2 regions of the Ligilactobacillus agilis genome follow, and region 1 is predicted to be linked to the other one. Evidence: a T-box and tRNA genes for the amino acid it is inferred to sense, from the RefSeq annotation. Region 1 holds a T-box; the other holds one or more tRNA genes.
The links. A T-box is a leader RNA that pairs with one kind of tRNA and senses whether it is charged. The one in region 1 lies ahead of leuS (leucine--tRNA ligase), so its partner is inferred to be a tRNA-Leu.

Region 1 (7,757 bases):
GATTAAGGATATTGGCTATACTAATGGTAAGTATGGTTTCGATGGTGATAATTGCGCGGTCCTGGTATCAATAGATGAACAATCACCCGATATAGCTCAAGGGGTGGACGCCTCTTTGGAAACAAAGAATGGCCAAGTTGATCCTTTAGACCAAATTGGTGCCGGTGATCAGGGAATGATGTTTGGTTATGCAACCGATGAAACTCCTGAAATGATGCCATTAGCAGTTGCACTTAGTCATAAGCTAATGCGTAAAATTGCTGCTTTGAGAAAGAGTAACGAATTACCTTACCTTGGACCAGATGCTAAGGCGCAGGTAACAATTGAATACGGAGAAGATAATAAACCTGAACGGGTCGATACAGTTGTGCTGTCAACACAACATGATGAGGATACTAAGTTAGACCAAATTCGGACAGATGTAATTGAAAAAGTAATTAAGACGGTTATTCCAGCTGAATTACTTGATGAAAAAACAAAATACTTTGTGAACCCAACTGGACGTTTTGTAATTGGTGGTCCTCAGGGTGATGCAGGTCTAACTGGGCGTAAGATAATTGTTGATACTTATGGTGGTGCGGCCCATCATGGTGGTGGTGCCTTTTCTGGTAAAGATGCAACTAAGGTTGACCGTTCTGCTAGCTATGCGGCTCGCTACATTGCCAAAAATATTGTTGCTACTGGTTTAGCCAAGGAAGTTGAAGTTCAAATTGCTTATGCTATCGGAGTAGCGCAGCCTGTTTCAATCGCAGTTAATACATTTAACACTAGCGATATTGCCAACGATAAGTTAGTTGAAGCGATTAGAAAGACATTTGACTTGAGACCAGCCGGGATTATTAAGATGTTGGACTTAAAACGACCAATTTACAAACAAACGGCTGCTTATGGTCACTTTGGTCGGACCGATATTGACTTACCTTGGGAAAAGACAGACAAGGTTGCTAAATTACAAGAATTATTAAAATAAGCGCCAGCACTTCTGATTAGAAGCTTGCTATTAGAGGATTCTAGGGTTTCCTAGAATCCTTTTTTATAGCTATTATAAAAAGGGAAAATTTACTTTGTTAACTTTATTACAACTTTATTACAAGTAAACGTTTTTTAAACATTTTGAAATTTAGACAGATATAATAGGAATTGAGACGATAATTTAAAATGCGAGAGTGTAGTTGACTAGATGGAGGTTTGGTGAGTATGAAAACAAGAAAAGATCGGATTTTGGCAGCTAAAAATGAACAACTAGCCAAAAATTTGAAATCAATCAAAAAGGCGACCACTTACATTGGAACCACAGTTATTATGGGGACTGCGGGTCTAGCTTTGAGTAAGACGAAAGCTGCGGCTGATACAGTAGTTCAAGCCGATGCAAGTAGCGCTAATACTACTAGTACAACTACTACGATGAGTAGTTCAAGCGCCGCTAATGCAAGTAGTACAAGCTCCTCAGTAACAACGACGACTGCGACTACGAACAATGAAGCTACAAGCTCTCAAGCAAGCTCAAGCAGTAATGTGACTACTGAGAGTAGCAGTAGCCAGGCAAGTAGCGCTGTGTCGCAAGCGCCAGTTGTAGCTGCACCACGGGTCTTAGCAAGTAACTATTCAGGTTACTCCTCTAAGGTGGCTAATTTCCTTAATAACGTTGCTCCTTCTGCTCAAGCAATAGCTGCGCAAAGGGGACTGTACGCCTCAATGATGATTGCTCAAGCCGCCCTTGAAAGTGGCTGGGGAACAAGCAGTCTTTCAACTAATGCTTACAATTTATTTGGGGTAAAGTGGAATGGTTATGGCGCCTACATTAATATGCCCACCCAAGAGTTTTACGGCGGTGCTTATCACACTGTTTATGCGAAGTTTCAACGGTATTCAAGCTATGCAGAATCATTAAATGCCTACGCTAATTTAATTGTGAGTCACTTTCCAAATTCTACTAAGGCAAACGCATCGTCCTATGCAGTAGCTGCCAACAATTTACGCAATGGGGTTTATGGAACTTATGCAACTGCACCTAACTACGCTTCTAGCCTGATTAACTTAATCCAGCAGTATGATTTGACAAAATATGATACGCCAGGTAGCACTACCAGTGATAGTAATAGTGGTAATACAAGTTCTACGCCAAATAACGTGGTGGCAACAAGTTCATATACAGTTAAGGCTGGTGACACGCTGTATGCCATTGCCAGTCGTTATGGACTTTCAGTGGCTTCGCTAAAAGCGTTGAATAATTTGAGTTCTAACCTAATTCATGTAGGACAAACTTTGAAGGTGAGTGGAACAACTTCTACTAACCAAAGTAATCAAACTAGCTCGCAAACTTCAAATAATAACGGGGCTACAAACAGCGGTAACCAAAGCGGTAGCTATACGGTTAAGGCCGGTGATTCCTTGTGGGGGATTTCGCATAAATATGGGATGAGTATAGATAGTCTAAAGAGTTTAAACAACCTAAGCTCAAACTTCATCTACCCGGGCCAAGTGCTAAAGGTAGGTCAAAGTAATAATCAAAGTAACACGACCAGCAAGCCAAGTGCATCTCAAAGTACAAACAGCGGTAGCTATACGGTTAAGGCCGGCGATTCCTTGTGGGGAATTTCGCATAAGTACGGGATGAGCATAGATAGTCTAAAGAGTTTAAATAACCTAAGCTCAAACTTCATCTACCCAGGGCAAGTGCTAAAGGTAGGCCAAAGTAGTAATCAAAGTAACACGACCAGCAAGCCAAGTGCATCCCAAAGTACAAATAGCAGTAACCAAAGCGGTAGCTACACGGTTAAGGCCGGCGATTCCTTGTGGGGGATTTCGCATAAGTACGGGATGAGTATAGATGGTCTAAAGAGTTTAAACAACCTAAGCTCAAACTTCATCTACCCAGGGCAAGTACTAAAGGTAGGCCAAAGTAGCAGTCAAAGTAACACGGCAAGCAAGCCAAGTACATCCCAGAGTACAAACAGCAGTAACCAAAGCGGTAGCTACACGGTTAAGGCCGGCGATTCCTTGTGGGGGATTTCGCATAAGTACGGGATGAGTATAGATGGTCTAAAGAGTTTAAACAACCTAAGCTCAAACTTCATCTACCCGGGCCAAGTACTAAAGGTAGGCCAAAGCGGTAGTCAAAGTAACACGGTAAGCAAGCCAAGTACATCCCAGAGTACAAACAGCAGTAACCAAAGCGGTAGCTATACGGTTAAGGCTGGCGATTCCTTGTGGGGGATTTCGCATAAGTACGGGATGAGTATAGATGGTCTAAAGAGTTTAAACAACCTAAGCTCAAACTTCATCTACCCGGGCCAAGTATTAAAGGTAGGCCAAAGTAGTAATCAAAGTAACACGGTAAGCAAGCCAAGTGCATCTCAGAGTACAAACAACAGTAGCCAAAGCGGTAGCTATACGGTTAAGGCTGGCGATTCCTTGTGGAAGATTGCCACTGAGCACGGGTTAACGATTGCTCAACTGAAGTCATTGAATAATTTGACCTCTAACACGATTTACGTAAATCAAAAGTTGACTGTCACTATGAAAAAATCTGTAAATGATGTCATCCCAACTACTAAAGCCCCAACTCAGGGTTACACGGTTAAAGCCGGTGACTCCCTATGGCAAATTGCTTCTGCACACGGCACAACAGTTAACCGGCTAAAAGCCTTGAATAAATTGAATTCAGATTTGATTTATGTTGGCCAACATCTACGGCTAAATTAACTTGCAATTGCAACTTGATTTTGCTAAGATAATGACAACACTAAACGTAGATAAGGACTAGTAGTTAAATGGACTAATCCCAGAGAGTGTGTGGTAGCTGAGAACACACATTAGTTATTTAACGAACTCACCTTAGAGTTTCTAAACTGAACCTAAGTAAGTTTAGACGGTATTTCCCGTTATGAAATTGAGTGCCAGTTGTGAGAAGGCTGGAATATAGGTGGTACCGCGAAATTTCGTCCTATATGGGTTTTAGGCCCGTATGGGACTTTTTTGTTTTTAGCTGCGTTTAGGAATTTAGAAAGTGAAAGGAAGAGTACAAATGTCTTACAATCATAAAGAGATTGAGAAAAAGTGGCAACGTTATTGGGAAGAACATAAGACTTTCAAAACGACCGAAGAAGAAGCCAAGCCAAATTACTACGCGTTAGATATGTTCCCATATCCATCAGGCCAAGGCTTACACGTAGGTCACCCAGAAGGGTATACAGCAACGGATATTATTTCAAGAATGAAGCGGATGCAAGGATATAATGTCTTGCACCCAATGGGTTGGGATGCCTTTGGGCTGCCAGCTGAACAATATGCCTTAAATACTGGTAATTCTCCGCGGGAATTTACTAAGAAAAATATTAATAATTTCCGGCGCCAAATTAAGTCCTTGGGGTTGTCTTATGACTGGGATCGTGAAGTTAACACCACCGACCCTGCCTACTATAAATGGACTCAATGGATTTTTGAACAATTGTACAAGCGTGGCTTAGCTTACGAAGCAGAAATTCCTGTTAACTGGAGTCCAGATTTAGGAACAGTTGTTGCTAACGAAGAAGTTATTGATGGTAAGACAGAACGTGGTGGTTTTCCTGTTATCAGAAAGCCTATGCGGCAATGGGTTTTGAAAATTACAGCCTATGCAGACCGGTTGATTGACGATTTGGATGACTTGGATTGGCCGGAAGCAATCAAGGAGCAACAAAGAAATTGGATTGGGCGTTCAGTTGGTGCAAGTATTAAGTTTACTTTAGAAAATGACGCCGAAACCAAGATTGAAGTTTTCTCAACTAGACCAGATACTATTTTTGGGGCGTCATGTTTGGTTTTAGCTCCCGAACATGATTTAGTAGCTAAGCTAACAACTAGTGAACAAAAAGCAGCGGTAGATGCTTACATCGATGAAGTGGCTCATAAATCTGATTTGGAAAGAACCGACTTAGCTAAAGACAAGACAGGGGTCTTTACTGGTAGTTACGTAATCAATCCGGTTAACGGCCAAAAAGTTCCTGTTTGGATTGCTGATTATGTCTTGGCCTCTTATGGTACAGGGGCAATCATGGTGGTTCCTGCTCATGACGAACGCGACTATGAATTTGCTAAGAAATTTGACTTGCCAATTACCCCTGTTATTGAAGGAGGCAACATCGAACAAGAAGCTTACACTGGTGAAGGTAAGCACATTAATTCCGACTTCTTAAATGGCTTAAATAAAGAAGATGCGATTGCCAAGGCAATAGCATGGTTGGAAGAAAAAGGTATCGGTGCTAAGAAGGTTAACTATCGACTACGTGACTGGACATTCTCACGCCAACGTTATTGGGGTGAACCAATCCCTGTCATTCACTGGGAAGATGGCGAAACAACACTAGTCCCTGAAGAAGAATTACCATTGTACTTACCTGCAACTAATGACATAAAACCATCTGGAACAGGTGAAAGCCCACTAGCTAACCTTGAAGATTGGGTTAATGTGGTAGATGAAAACGGACGTAAGGGTAAACGTGAAACTAATACAATGCCACAGTGGGCTGGTAGTTCCTGGTACTTCTTGCGTTACGTTGATCCTCATAACCACGAAGCAATCGCTGATAAGGCTAAATTAGAAAAATGGCTTCCAGTTGATTTATATGTTGGTGGCGCTGAACATGCGGTCTTGCACTTGTTGTATGCTCGCTTTTGGCATAAATTCCTTTATGATTTAGGAGTTGTTCCTACTAAAGAACCATTCCAAAAGTTGGTTAACCAAGGAATGATTTTAGGAAATAACCACGAAAAGATGTCCAAGTCAAAAGGAAACGTAGTCAACCCAGACGATATTGTAGAACAATATGGTGCAGATACTCTTCGGTTATACGAAATGTTCATGGGCCCATTAGATGCTTCAATTGCTTGGAGTGAAGACGGCTTAAACGGAGCTTACAAATTTGTTAATAGAATTTGGAATTTGATTATTGATGATGAGGATAAATTACGTGACCGCATCACAACCATTAATGATGGTAAGTTAGATAAAGTCTATAACCAAACGGTTAAGAAGGTAACTGAAGATTACCAAGCCCTTCACTTTAATACAGCTATCTCCCAATTAATGGTCTTCGTAAATGATTGTTATAAGGCAGATTCCTTACCATTGGAATATGTAGAAGGATTCGTTAAATTAATTGCGCCAATCGTGCCACACATTGCTGAAGAATTGTGGACGAAGTTAGGCCACGTTGGAAGCATTGCTTATGCTAAGTGGCCAACTTATGATGAAAGCAAATTAGTTGAAAATGTAGTCGAAATTGTGGTTCAAGTAAACGGTAAGGTAAGACAACACTTACAAGTGGCTAAGGATGCTAGCCGGGAAGAATTACAGACTTTAGCACTAAATGACGACAAGATTAAGCAAGAACTTGCTGGAAAAGAAGTTAAGAAAGTAATTGCTGTTCCTGGCAAGCTAGTTTCAATCGTAGTCGCTAAATAACAAGAATTACTAATACAAATCACCGCAGAGAAACGGGGTAACCGTAATCTGCGGTGGTTTTTTAGTTAGAGTAAATAAGATTGTTTAAGTATTCGACCAATTTGCGGGGATCTTCAACCCCAATAACAATCCGATCATACTCCTCATTTCTTAGTTGAATAACGACTGGCGTACTTGAGGTCCTAATGTTAAAAAATAATTTTTCTTGTTGATTATAGAAAGTTCCGGTGTAATAAAGGCCAGGAACGGCAGTCCAGGGAGATCTAATACCTTTAAAGTCTTTTAAAATTCCTGGGTCGATGGTTGCACCAACGATATGGTTAAAAGGAATGGCTAGCTTGCTTTTAAGGGCTAACAATTTACTAATTCCACGGGGGGAGATGGTTAAAGTCTGATTTTGAAAAGTGAGATTATTTTCTATGAGGGACACATCCTTTCGTAAGAACGGCTTCACCAATTAAAGTTGGGAGGTTAGTTGAAGTTTGAGTAGTTAGCCATTCACTTACAAGTTGATTAATTTCTAAGTCATGTGCAGTTAATTCCATTAACGCAATAATGATGAGATTAAGAGTGGTATTGAAATTTGCTTTCACCTCGATATTTTGCTTGAGTACAGCTACGAACATTCCCCGTTTACTACCAAACGTAGAATAGAGGCTACCTCTTAAAAGCCCGGTTGCTTTAACTAAGTCGTCAAGTGAAGTACCTTCGTAGCCATAAGTTATAAAAGTCTCACCAATAGCGGTTAGGACATCTTGTTGATTAAATTTCTTTTTTCTTCCCATACCCTTATGTTAATTATTTTTGACTAATTAGTCAAGTATTGAATTGACTGGTTAGTCAAAAATAAGTTGTGCAACAAAAAGTGAATATTGTTATGCCTAAAAAAATATTTATTCGGAAATATGCTTGCCACTGGGACTATTTTTTTATAAAATGGTAGGTACAATACAAAAATTTTCTGAAAATCCCAAATTATAAAGGAGCTTTTCCATGAAAAATGAATTATCACGAGCTCTAACCCACCGGCATGTGCAAATGATAGCAATTGGTGGTGCAATTGGAACAGGGTTATTCTTAGGGTCAGGATCGGCGATTCAAAAGGCCGGTCCAGCTTTAATTTTAGCTTACCTAATTGCTGGTATTTTTTGCTTTTTTATGATGCGCGCAATTGGTGAGTTGGTCTTATCAGATACAACCAAAACATCTTTTATCGAATTTGTCAGGCAATATTTAGGAAGTCGATTTGAATTTATTATTGGCTGGACCTACTGGCTATGTTGGATTAGTTTAGCGATGGCTGATTTAACGG
Region 2 (7,757 bases), 290 kb from region 1:
CCGACTTTAGCCTTCAGCTGTGCAATCATCCAGGCATAGGCGGCTTGAAAGTCAGACTCCTTTAAGTTGCAAGACTTGTTGGGGTCACAATAAAACTGGCCCTTAGCTACTAGCTCCTGGTAAACACTGTAGGGTTGGATTGTCCAAATAATCATATTAGCCTCCACAAACTTAAGTTCTTTGTTATTATAAAATACAATGAACATTTGTTCAATATTATGCGTTTGACCCTTTTTGCCCACAAAAAAAGCCGCAGCTAACTAACTGCGACTGGTGTTTAACTGGGAATGTCCTTGCTGTTTCCTATAAGTCAAGCAGGATGGAGCCGTAGGCGAGGCCGGCGCCAAAGCCACATAGGAGGACCTTGCCGTGAAGACCGGCGGCGTGGGCCTTGGCTAAGGCTAGCGGGATGCCGGCCGACGAAGTGTTGCCGGCCTCAACGACGTCTTGGGCAAACTTGCTCAAAGGTAGGTCTAGGTCCGTAGCGATTGCTTCGATTAAGCGGAGGTTGGCTTGGTGGGTGATGACCATTGCTAACTCACTTGGCTTGAGGTTATTTTGGGCCAAGAAGTCCTTGATGTGGGCGATGACCGTAGTGGTGACGAATTGGTAAACGGCCCGGCCGTCTTGGTAGAAGGCATCGGTCTTGGGATAGTTGGTGGCGGCCACGGCGGATAGAGGGGCAATGCGGCCACTGTGGATGACCTCCTTGTTACCCTGGGTTACCAATTTTTCGGCTAAGTAGACGGAAGAGCCCGCGTCGCTTGCTTCAAGCAAGGCGCCACCGGCCCCGTCGCCGAAGAAGACGGCCGAGGTCCGGTCGGTAAAGTCCATCATCTTGGAATTGGTCTCGGCTGCAATCACAAGCGCCCGGCGGTAGGTGCCGGCCTGCAAGAACTTTTCGGCCGTGGCCAAAGCAAAGATGAAGCCGGCACAGGCGGCCGACAGGTCGTAGGCAAAGGCGTTTTGGGCCTTGAGGTTGGCTTGGACGATGGCGGCCGTGGAAGGCGTGAGGGCATCCGGCGTAATCGTCGCCACAATGATCAAATCAATATCCGTGGCGGCTAGGTTAGCCTTGGCTAACAATTCTTTTCCTACCTTAGTAGCCAGGTCAGAAGTGTTTTCGCCTAAGGCATAGCGCCGGGTCTTGATGCCGGTGTGGGCGACAATCCACTCATCGGATGTTTCCATAATCTGACTTAAATCATCATTGGTTACTACCGTTGCCGGTAAATAACCAGCGGTTGCTAGCAGCTTAATTTTCTTTGACACTGATGGGTCACCTCTTTTGATATTAGCTAAAAAAAGAGACCGAACAAGCCGGCCTCTTACAAAATCAATAATGCGGGTAAATGGATTCGAACCATCACGAGCGCAATGCTCACCAGATCCTTAGTCTGACGCGTCTGCCAATTCCGCCATACCCGCGACAACAGAATTAATTATAGCAGAGCGTTAAACTTTGGGCAAGTCTTTTTTTAATTTTTTTGTGCGAACCCAACTAAGGCTAAGCGCCCATGACATTTGGAGCAGACATATTTGTCTGTATTCACTAGCCGCTGGCGGAAATAGTCTTGTTGACAGTTGGTGCACTGGTAGTGATACTTTCGTTGCTTAGGCGCAGCCGGGGCATAGCGACTACCCCCAACCTTGGCTAACAGGCGCTTAAAGTCCCGGTCCTTATGGCGGTAACCTAGCCCAGCCAAATGGAGGTGGTAGTGACACAACTCGTGCTTAATGATGCCGGCCACCACCTCTTTACCATAGCCTAACATCTTGGGGTTGATCTCAATATTGTGGTCCGCTAGGCGGTAGCGACCACCGGTGGTACGTAAGCGGGCGTTAAAGTAGGCACGGTGGCTAAAGTCCATTGAAAAGGCCGTCTGGGAAAGAGCCTGCACCCACGCTTGCAATTCTTCATCAGTCATCGCTAGCCACCGGTAGCATGGATAACTGGATTCGTTGCCGTTTTAAGTCCACGCTTTCAATCCAGACGGTGACGATATCACCAACGGCTACCACTTCGGCGGCCTTGCTGACGTAACGCTTACTCATCCTGGAAATGTGCACTAACCCGTCTTGCTTAACCCCGATGTCTACGAAGGCACCAAAGTCAACCACGTTTCTGACGGTCCCCTCTAACTTCATCCCGCTCTTTAAGTCCTCAATCTTTAAAACGTCTTGGCGTAATAAGGGCGCCGGCATGGTGTCACGCAAATCCCGGCCGGGTTTTTCTAAACTTAAGGCAACATCTTTTAGGGTCTCATAACCGGCATTAAACTGACTGGCTACTTCCTTTAAGTCCAGCTGAGCTAGCTTGGCCTTCAAAAGCTCGCTACCAAGGTCGGCCGTACTACAACCGACCTTGGCTAACAACTGCTTAGCAAGCGGATAGCTTTCCGGGTGAATGTCGGTGTTATCAAAGGGGTTAGTCCCCGAAATTACCCGCAAGAATCCGGCCGCCTGTTCAAAGGCCCGTGGACCTAGGCGGGCCACCTTTTTTAATTCGGCCCGGCTCTTAAAGGCCCCCACTTCGTTTCTGTAGGCGACAATGTTTTGGGCAATCGTCTTATTGAGGCCGGAAATATGGGTCAACAGGTCGGGACTAGCCGTGTTAAGGTTGACCCCAACTTGGTTAACCCCGGTTTCAATTACCGCCGCTAGTTTTTCGTCTAACTGCTTTTCTGGCAAGTCGTGCTGGTATTGACCGACCCCGATTGATTTCGGGTCAATCTTGATTAACTCTGCTAACGGGTCTTGCAGGCGCCGGGCAATACTAATGGCCGAGCGTTCCTCCACGTTTAAATCGGGAAATTCCGCCCGGGCGTTGGCTGAGGCTGAGTAAACCGAGGCGCCGGCTTCATTAACGATTACATAGTAAACGGTTTGTGTAAGTTTCCCTAAAACTTCGGCGATGAATTGTTCCGATTCCCGGCTGGCCGTCCCGTTACCAATCGCCACCATTTCCACCTGGTAGCGGGTGATTAAGTCCGTGACAATTCGCTTAGCCTCTGCTCTTAGCTTAGGGTTAGCCTGGGCACCCTTGGCCTTTTCGTGGGGGTAAATCACGGCCTTAGCCAAAAATTTCCCGGTCGCATCAACTACGGCTAGCTTACAGCCCGTCCGAAAACCCGGATCAAGCCCCAAGATAACCTTGCCCTTAAGCGGAGCTTGCATCAGCAAATGATAGAGGTTGGCCCCGAAAACTTCGATTGCCTCGCTAGCCGCCTGCTCCGTCAACTGCTTGCGAACTTCCCGCTCGATGGCCGGCTTGATGAAGCGCTTATAAGCATCAGTATAGGCGGCTTGAATCTCGCTTGCGGCTTTTCCGCTAGGTTTTCCAGCCACAAACTGGGAGTGAAAGTAATTTAAGACGTAGGCTTCGTCTAAGACCAGCTTAACTTTTAAGACCCCCTGGCGTTCCCCTCGGTCTAGTGCCAAGACCTGGTGGCTGGCTAGCTTCTTTAGGGGCTGTTCGTAGTCATAGTAGTCCTGGTAAATGCCCTTTTCATCTTGGCTTTCGTCTTTTAGGCTCGCCACCACTTGGCCCTGCCGGCTTAATTTTTGCCGGACCCAAGCCCGCAGGCGGGCATCCTCTCCAAAGGCTTCCGCTAAAATTTCGTGCGCCCCTAAAAAGGCAGCCGCCTCATCTGTAACTGCTTCTGTTAGCAAGTCGTGGCTTAGTTTAGCTAAAGCCTGGTCGCTTTCAAAGCGGGTAATGGCAGCAGCTAAGGGGGCTAACCCCTGTTCTTTTGCAATCTGCGCCTTGGTCCGCCGTTTTTGCTTATAGGGTAAGTATAGGTCTTCGATTGCTTGCAGGCTGGTGGCTTGCTTGATTTTTGCAGCTAGCTTGGGCGTTAACTTCTCCTGGGCGGCAATCTTTGTTAACACCTCTTGCTTGCGTTGGCTTAACTTTTCTAGCTGGTGGTAGGTCGCCTGGATTTCTCTTAAGGCCACTTCGTCCAAACTGCCCGTCATTTCCTTACGGTAGCGGGCGATAAATGGCACCGTCTTGCCAGCGGCTAGTAGCTCTAAACTAGCCTTCACTTGCCGCGGGCGATAGTTTAAAGCTTTAATCGTTTCATTTAGGACTGCTGTTTCCAAAAAAATTCCCCCCTTGTTATTCACAGTAATCATTATACTATTTTTTGCTCAAAATACGGTACAATGGAACTGTAAAAAAAATAAAAGAAGGACGCTTATGACACCTAATGAAACATTAAAACATTACTTTGGTTACGACCACTTCCGGCCCGGGCAAGCAGAAATTATTAACCAGGTTCTCGCTAAAAAAAACACTCTGGCCATCATGCCTACCGGTGGCGGCAAGTCACTTTGTTATCAGATTCCGGCCCTAATCTTACCTGGCATCACCCTGGTCATCTCCCCCTTAATTGCCCTCATGAAAGACCAGGTCGACGCCTTAAACGATAACGGCATCCCGGCTGCCTTCATCAACAGTAGCCTCGATTACGCCAGCATCCAAAATAACCTCTCGCTAGCGCTGACCGGCCAGTTAAAGCTGTTGTACATTGCCCCTGAGCGCTTGGAAAACCCCCACTTTCTAAACGAGTTGGCTAGCCTTAACATCTCGCTAGTCGCAATCGACGAGGCCCACTGTATCTCCCAGTGGGGCCATGACTTTCGGCCCAGCTATTTAAACTTACAAGCTAGCCTAGCTACTTTAGGACAGGACTTTCCCACCTTGGCTCTGACTGCCACCGCAACTGACCAGGTCGCCCAAGACATCTGCCAGCAAATGCAAATTGACCCACAGCAGATTATCAAGACCGGGTTTAGCCGGCCTAACCTAATCTTTAAGGTCGCTAAGGGACAAGACGCTAACACCTTTTGCCTTAACTACCTGCGTAAAAACCCCCACCAGGCTGGAATCATTTACGCGGCCACTAGAAAGAAGGTTGAACAACTAGGTAGCTTTTTAAGTAAGCACGGACAAAAAGTCGCTATCTACCACGCTGGTTTGTCTGAAGAAACCCGCCACCAAGCCCAGGAGGACTTCATCTTCGACCGTGTTAACGTTATCATCGCCACCAACGCCTTTGGAATGGGCATAAACAAGAGTAACGTCCGCTTTGTCATCCACGCCCAAGCCCCGGGCAGTCTGGAAGCCTACTACCAAGAAGCGGGCCGGGCCGGACGCGATGGCCTGCTTAGTGAGGCCATCTTACTCTTTCACGAACAAGACATGATGACCCAGCGCTTCTTTATTGATAACTCCGACGCCCAAGCCGACTATCAAACTATCCAGTACCACAAGCTCCAAGCGGTCAGCCACTATGCTAACACCGAGGAGTGTCTCCAACGCTTCATCGTCCGCTATTTTGGCGAGGAAACTGAGCCCTGTCAGAAGTGTGGCAACTGTACGGACGAACGTGCATCAGAAGACATCACCCTGGCTAGCCAAAAGATTCTTTCCTGCGTCGTTCGCATGCGTGGCAATTTCGGTAAGAAAATCGTCGCCCAGGTCCTCTTTGGCTCCACGGCTAGCAAGATTACCCAGTTTAACCTCCAAGCCCTGTCAACCTTTGGCATCATGCACGATTTACGTCTCAAAGAAATTGAAGCTTTAATCGACTACCTCCTGGCCAGTGGCTACCTAAAAACTGCGGCCGGTAAGTATCCGACCGTTACCATCACCGCCTTAGGGGTGCAAGTTTTAAAGGGCAAACAAGGCGTCAAGCGTAAGGTTACCAAGGCTAAGGTCATTAAGTCTAACCAGGCCGTTGACCGGACCTTATTCGAACGGCTCCGCAACCTCCGGTTGGACTTGGCCCTCAAACAAGAAGTTCCCCCTTACGTTATCTTCCCCGACAAAACCTTGGAGGAGCTTTGCTTGCTAAAACCTAAGCGACTCAACGACCTCCTGGCAATCTCAGGAATTGGCCAGGCTAAGCTGGCAAAGTACGGGCAACTTTTCTTAGCTGAAATCCGCGCCTATCAAAACCAAGCCTAAAAAACGGCTCAAGCCCCTAAACAGGAGCTTGAGCCGTTTTTAGCACTTATCCATAATTATTTCCAAAATTCATCGTAAACCGTAATTGGTAAGTGGCGCTTGTGTTCTGTCTTTTGATACCAAGCTTCAATCTTTTCAGCCGCATCTACAGCCACGTCCTTACCTTCAAGGTAGTCGTCAATGTCAGCGTAAGTTACCCCTAAGGCCACTTCATCAGGTAAGGCTGGCCGGTCTTCTTCTAAATCGGCGGTTGGAACCTTTTGGTAGAGGTGAGTTGGGGCGCCTAGTAGTTCTAACATCGCCCGGCCCTGCCGTTTATCTAAGCGCCACAGCGGGGTAATATCAGCGCCACCATCCCCAAACTTAGTGTAAAAGCCCGTGATGGCTTCAGCAGCGTGGTCAGTCCCAACCACGGCTCCTTGGTAAGCGCCGGCAATCCCATATTGGGCAATCATTCGTTGCCGGGCCTTGATATTACCTTTGTTAAAATCACTGATGGTTAAGCCGTTTGCTTCTAGGGCCGCCACCATTTGGTCAGCCGCTTCCTTAATGTTAACCCTAACCGTCAGGTCAGCTTGCATAAATTCGATGGCGTCTAAGGCATCTTGTTCGTCTGCCTGTTGCCCGTAAGGTAGGCGGACGGCGATAAATTTATAATCCGAATCCCCGGTTTCTTGGCGCAACTCGCTGATGGCCATTTGGCTCAACTTGCCCGCCAAGGTAGAGTCTTGGCCACCAGAAATCCCTAGCACTAAGGCCTTTAAAAAGGAATGTTTCTTCAAGTAGGCCTTCATAAAGTCAACTGATCTTCTAATTTCCGCTTGCGGGTCAATTTCTGCTTGCACACGCAAGGTCTTGATAATTTCTGCTTGTAAAGGTCGCATTCTAAAAACCCCTTAATGTCATCTTTTATATCATCCCCAATTTTACGCTCTTTTCTTGAAAAAAGATAGTGTATAATGGATGCAGAGAAAATTTTTAAAAGGCAGGTTTACCATGGCTAAATTTCAAACGGTCAATGTTTTAGGCGTTGACTTTATTAATACCACCAATCATGACTTTTTAACCCAGCTCAAAACTGACAGTCAAGCAAACAAGAATCGCTTCGTTGTTACCGCCAACCCTGAAATCGTACTGGCGGCTAAGCAAAATCCACAGTTAGCGGCCGCAATTAAGAGTAGCGACTACACCACCGCGGACGGAATTGGCATTATCAAGGGGGCTAAGATTTTAAAAACCCCCCTACCAGAAAGAATCACCGGCTACGACACCATGTGTGCCTTACTTGACTGGGCTAACGCCAACCAAAAGCGGGTCTACTTTTTAGGGGCTAAACCTAGCGTCTTAGCCGACCTTAAAAAGAAGCTGGCCCAAAATTACCCCGACCTAGTCATTGCCGGAAGCCACGATGGTTACTTTCAAGACGAAGGCCCAATCGTTAACGACATCAAGCAAGCTAAGCCCGACTTTGTCTTTGTGGCTTTAGGCTTTCCCAAGCAAGAACTTTTTATTGCTAACCACCGGCAGGTTGCGGATGCCATTTGGATGGGGGTGGGCGGCTCATTTGACGTCGTAGCCGGCCACGTCAAGCGGGCCCCAGCCTTTTGGGTTAACCACCATATCGAGTGGCTCTACCGCCTCCTAAAGGAACCTAGCCGCTTTGTTAGGATGCTCGCCTTGCCCAAGTACCTACTGTTGGTTTATCGTTACGCCCTAATTAAAAAATAAACTAAGCGCCTTAGCCAAGTTCTGGTTAAGGCGCTTAGTTAGCTTATTTTTCTAA

Region 2: it has a tRNA-Leu gene. The T-box ahead of leuS (leucine--tRNA ligase) is inferred to sense a tRNA for this amino acid. The anticodon was not compared.

The regions. Positions count from the first base shown of each region.
Region 1 covers NZ_CP104397.1:700,470-708,226, forward strand. Annotated here, with positions in the region: gene metK (methionine adenosyltransferase) at 1-970, shown strand, start outside; gene N4597_RS03510 (LysM peptidoglycan-binding domain-containing protein) at 1,198-3,705, shown strand; T-box leader at 3,744-3,952, shown strand; gene leuS (leucine--tRNA ligase) at 4,028-6,445, shown strand; gene N4597_RS03520 (hypothetical protein) at 6,507-6,803, opposite strand; gene N4597_RS03525 (TetR/AcrR family transcriptional regulator) at 6,856-7,230, opposite strand; gene N4597_RS03530 (amino acid permease) at 7,439-7,757, shown strand, end outside.
Region 2 covers NZ_CP104397.1:415,087-422,843, reverse strand. Annotated here, with positions in the region: gene N4597_RS01985 (DUF3841 domain-containing protein) at 1-155, opposite strand, end outside; gene N4597_RS01980 (beta-ketoacyl-ACP synthase III) at 304-1,272, opposite strand; tRNA gene N4597_RS01975 (tRNA-Leu) at 1,344-1,428, opposite strand; gene N4597_RS01970 (SprT family protein) at 1,479-1,928, opposite strand; gene N4597_RS01965 (Tex family protein) at 1,921-4,104, opposite strand; gene recQ (DNA helicase RecQ) at 4,202-5,974, shown strand; gene nadE (ammonia-dependent NAD(+) synthetase) at 6,031-6,858, opposite strand; gene N4597_RS01950 (WecB/TagA/CpsF family glycosyltransferase) at 6,971-7,702, shown strand; gene N4597_RS01945 (GntR family transcriptional regulator) at 7,746-7,757, opposite strand, start outside.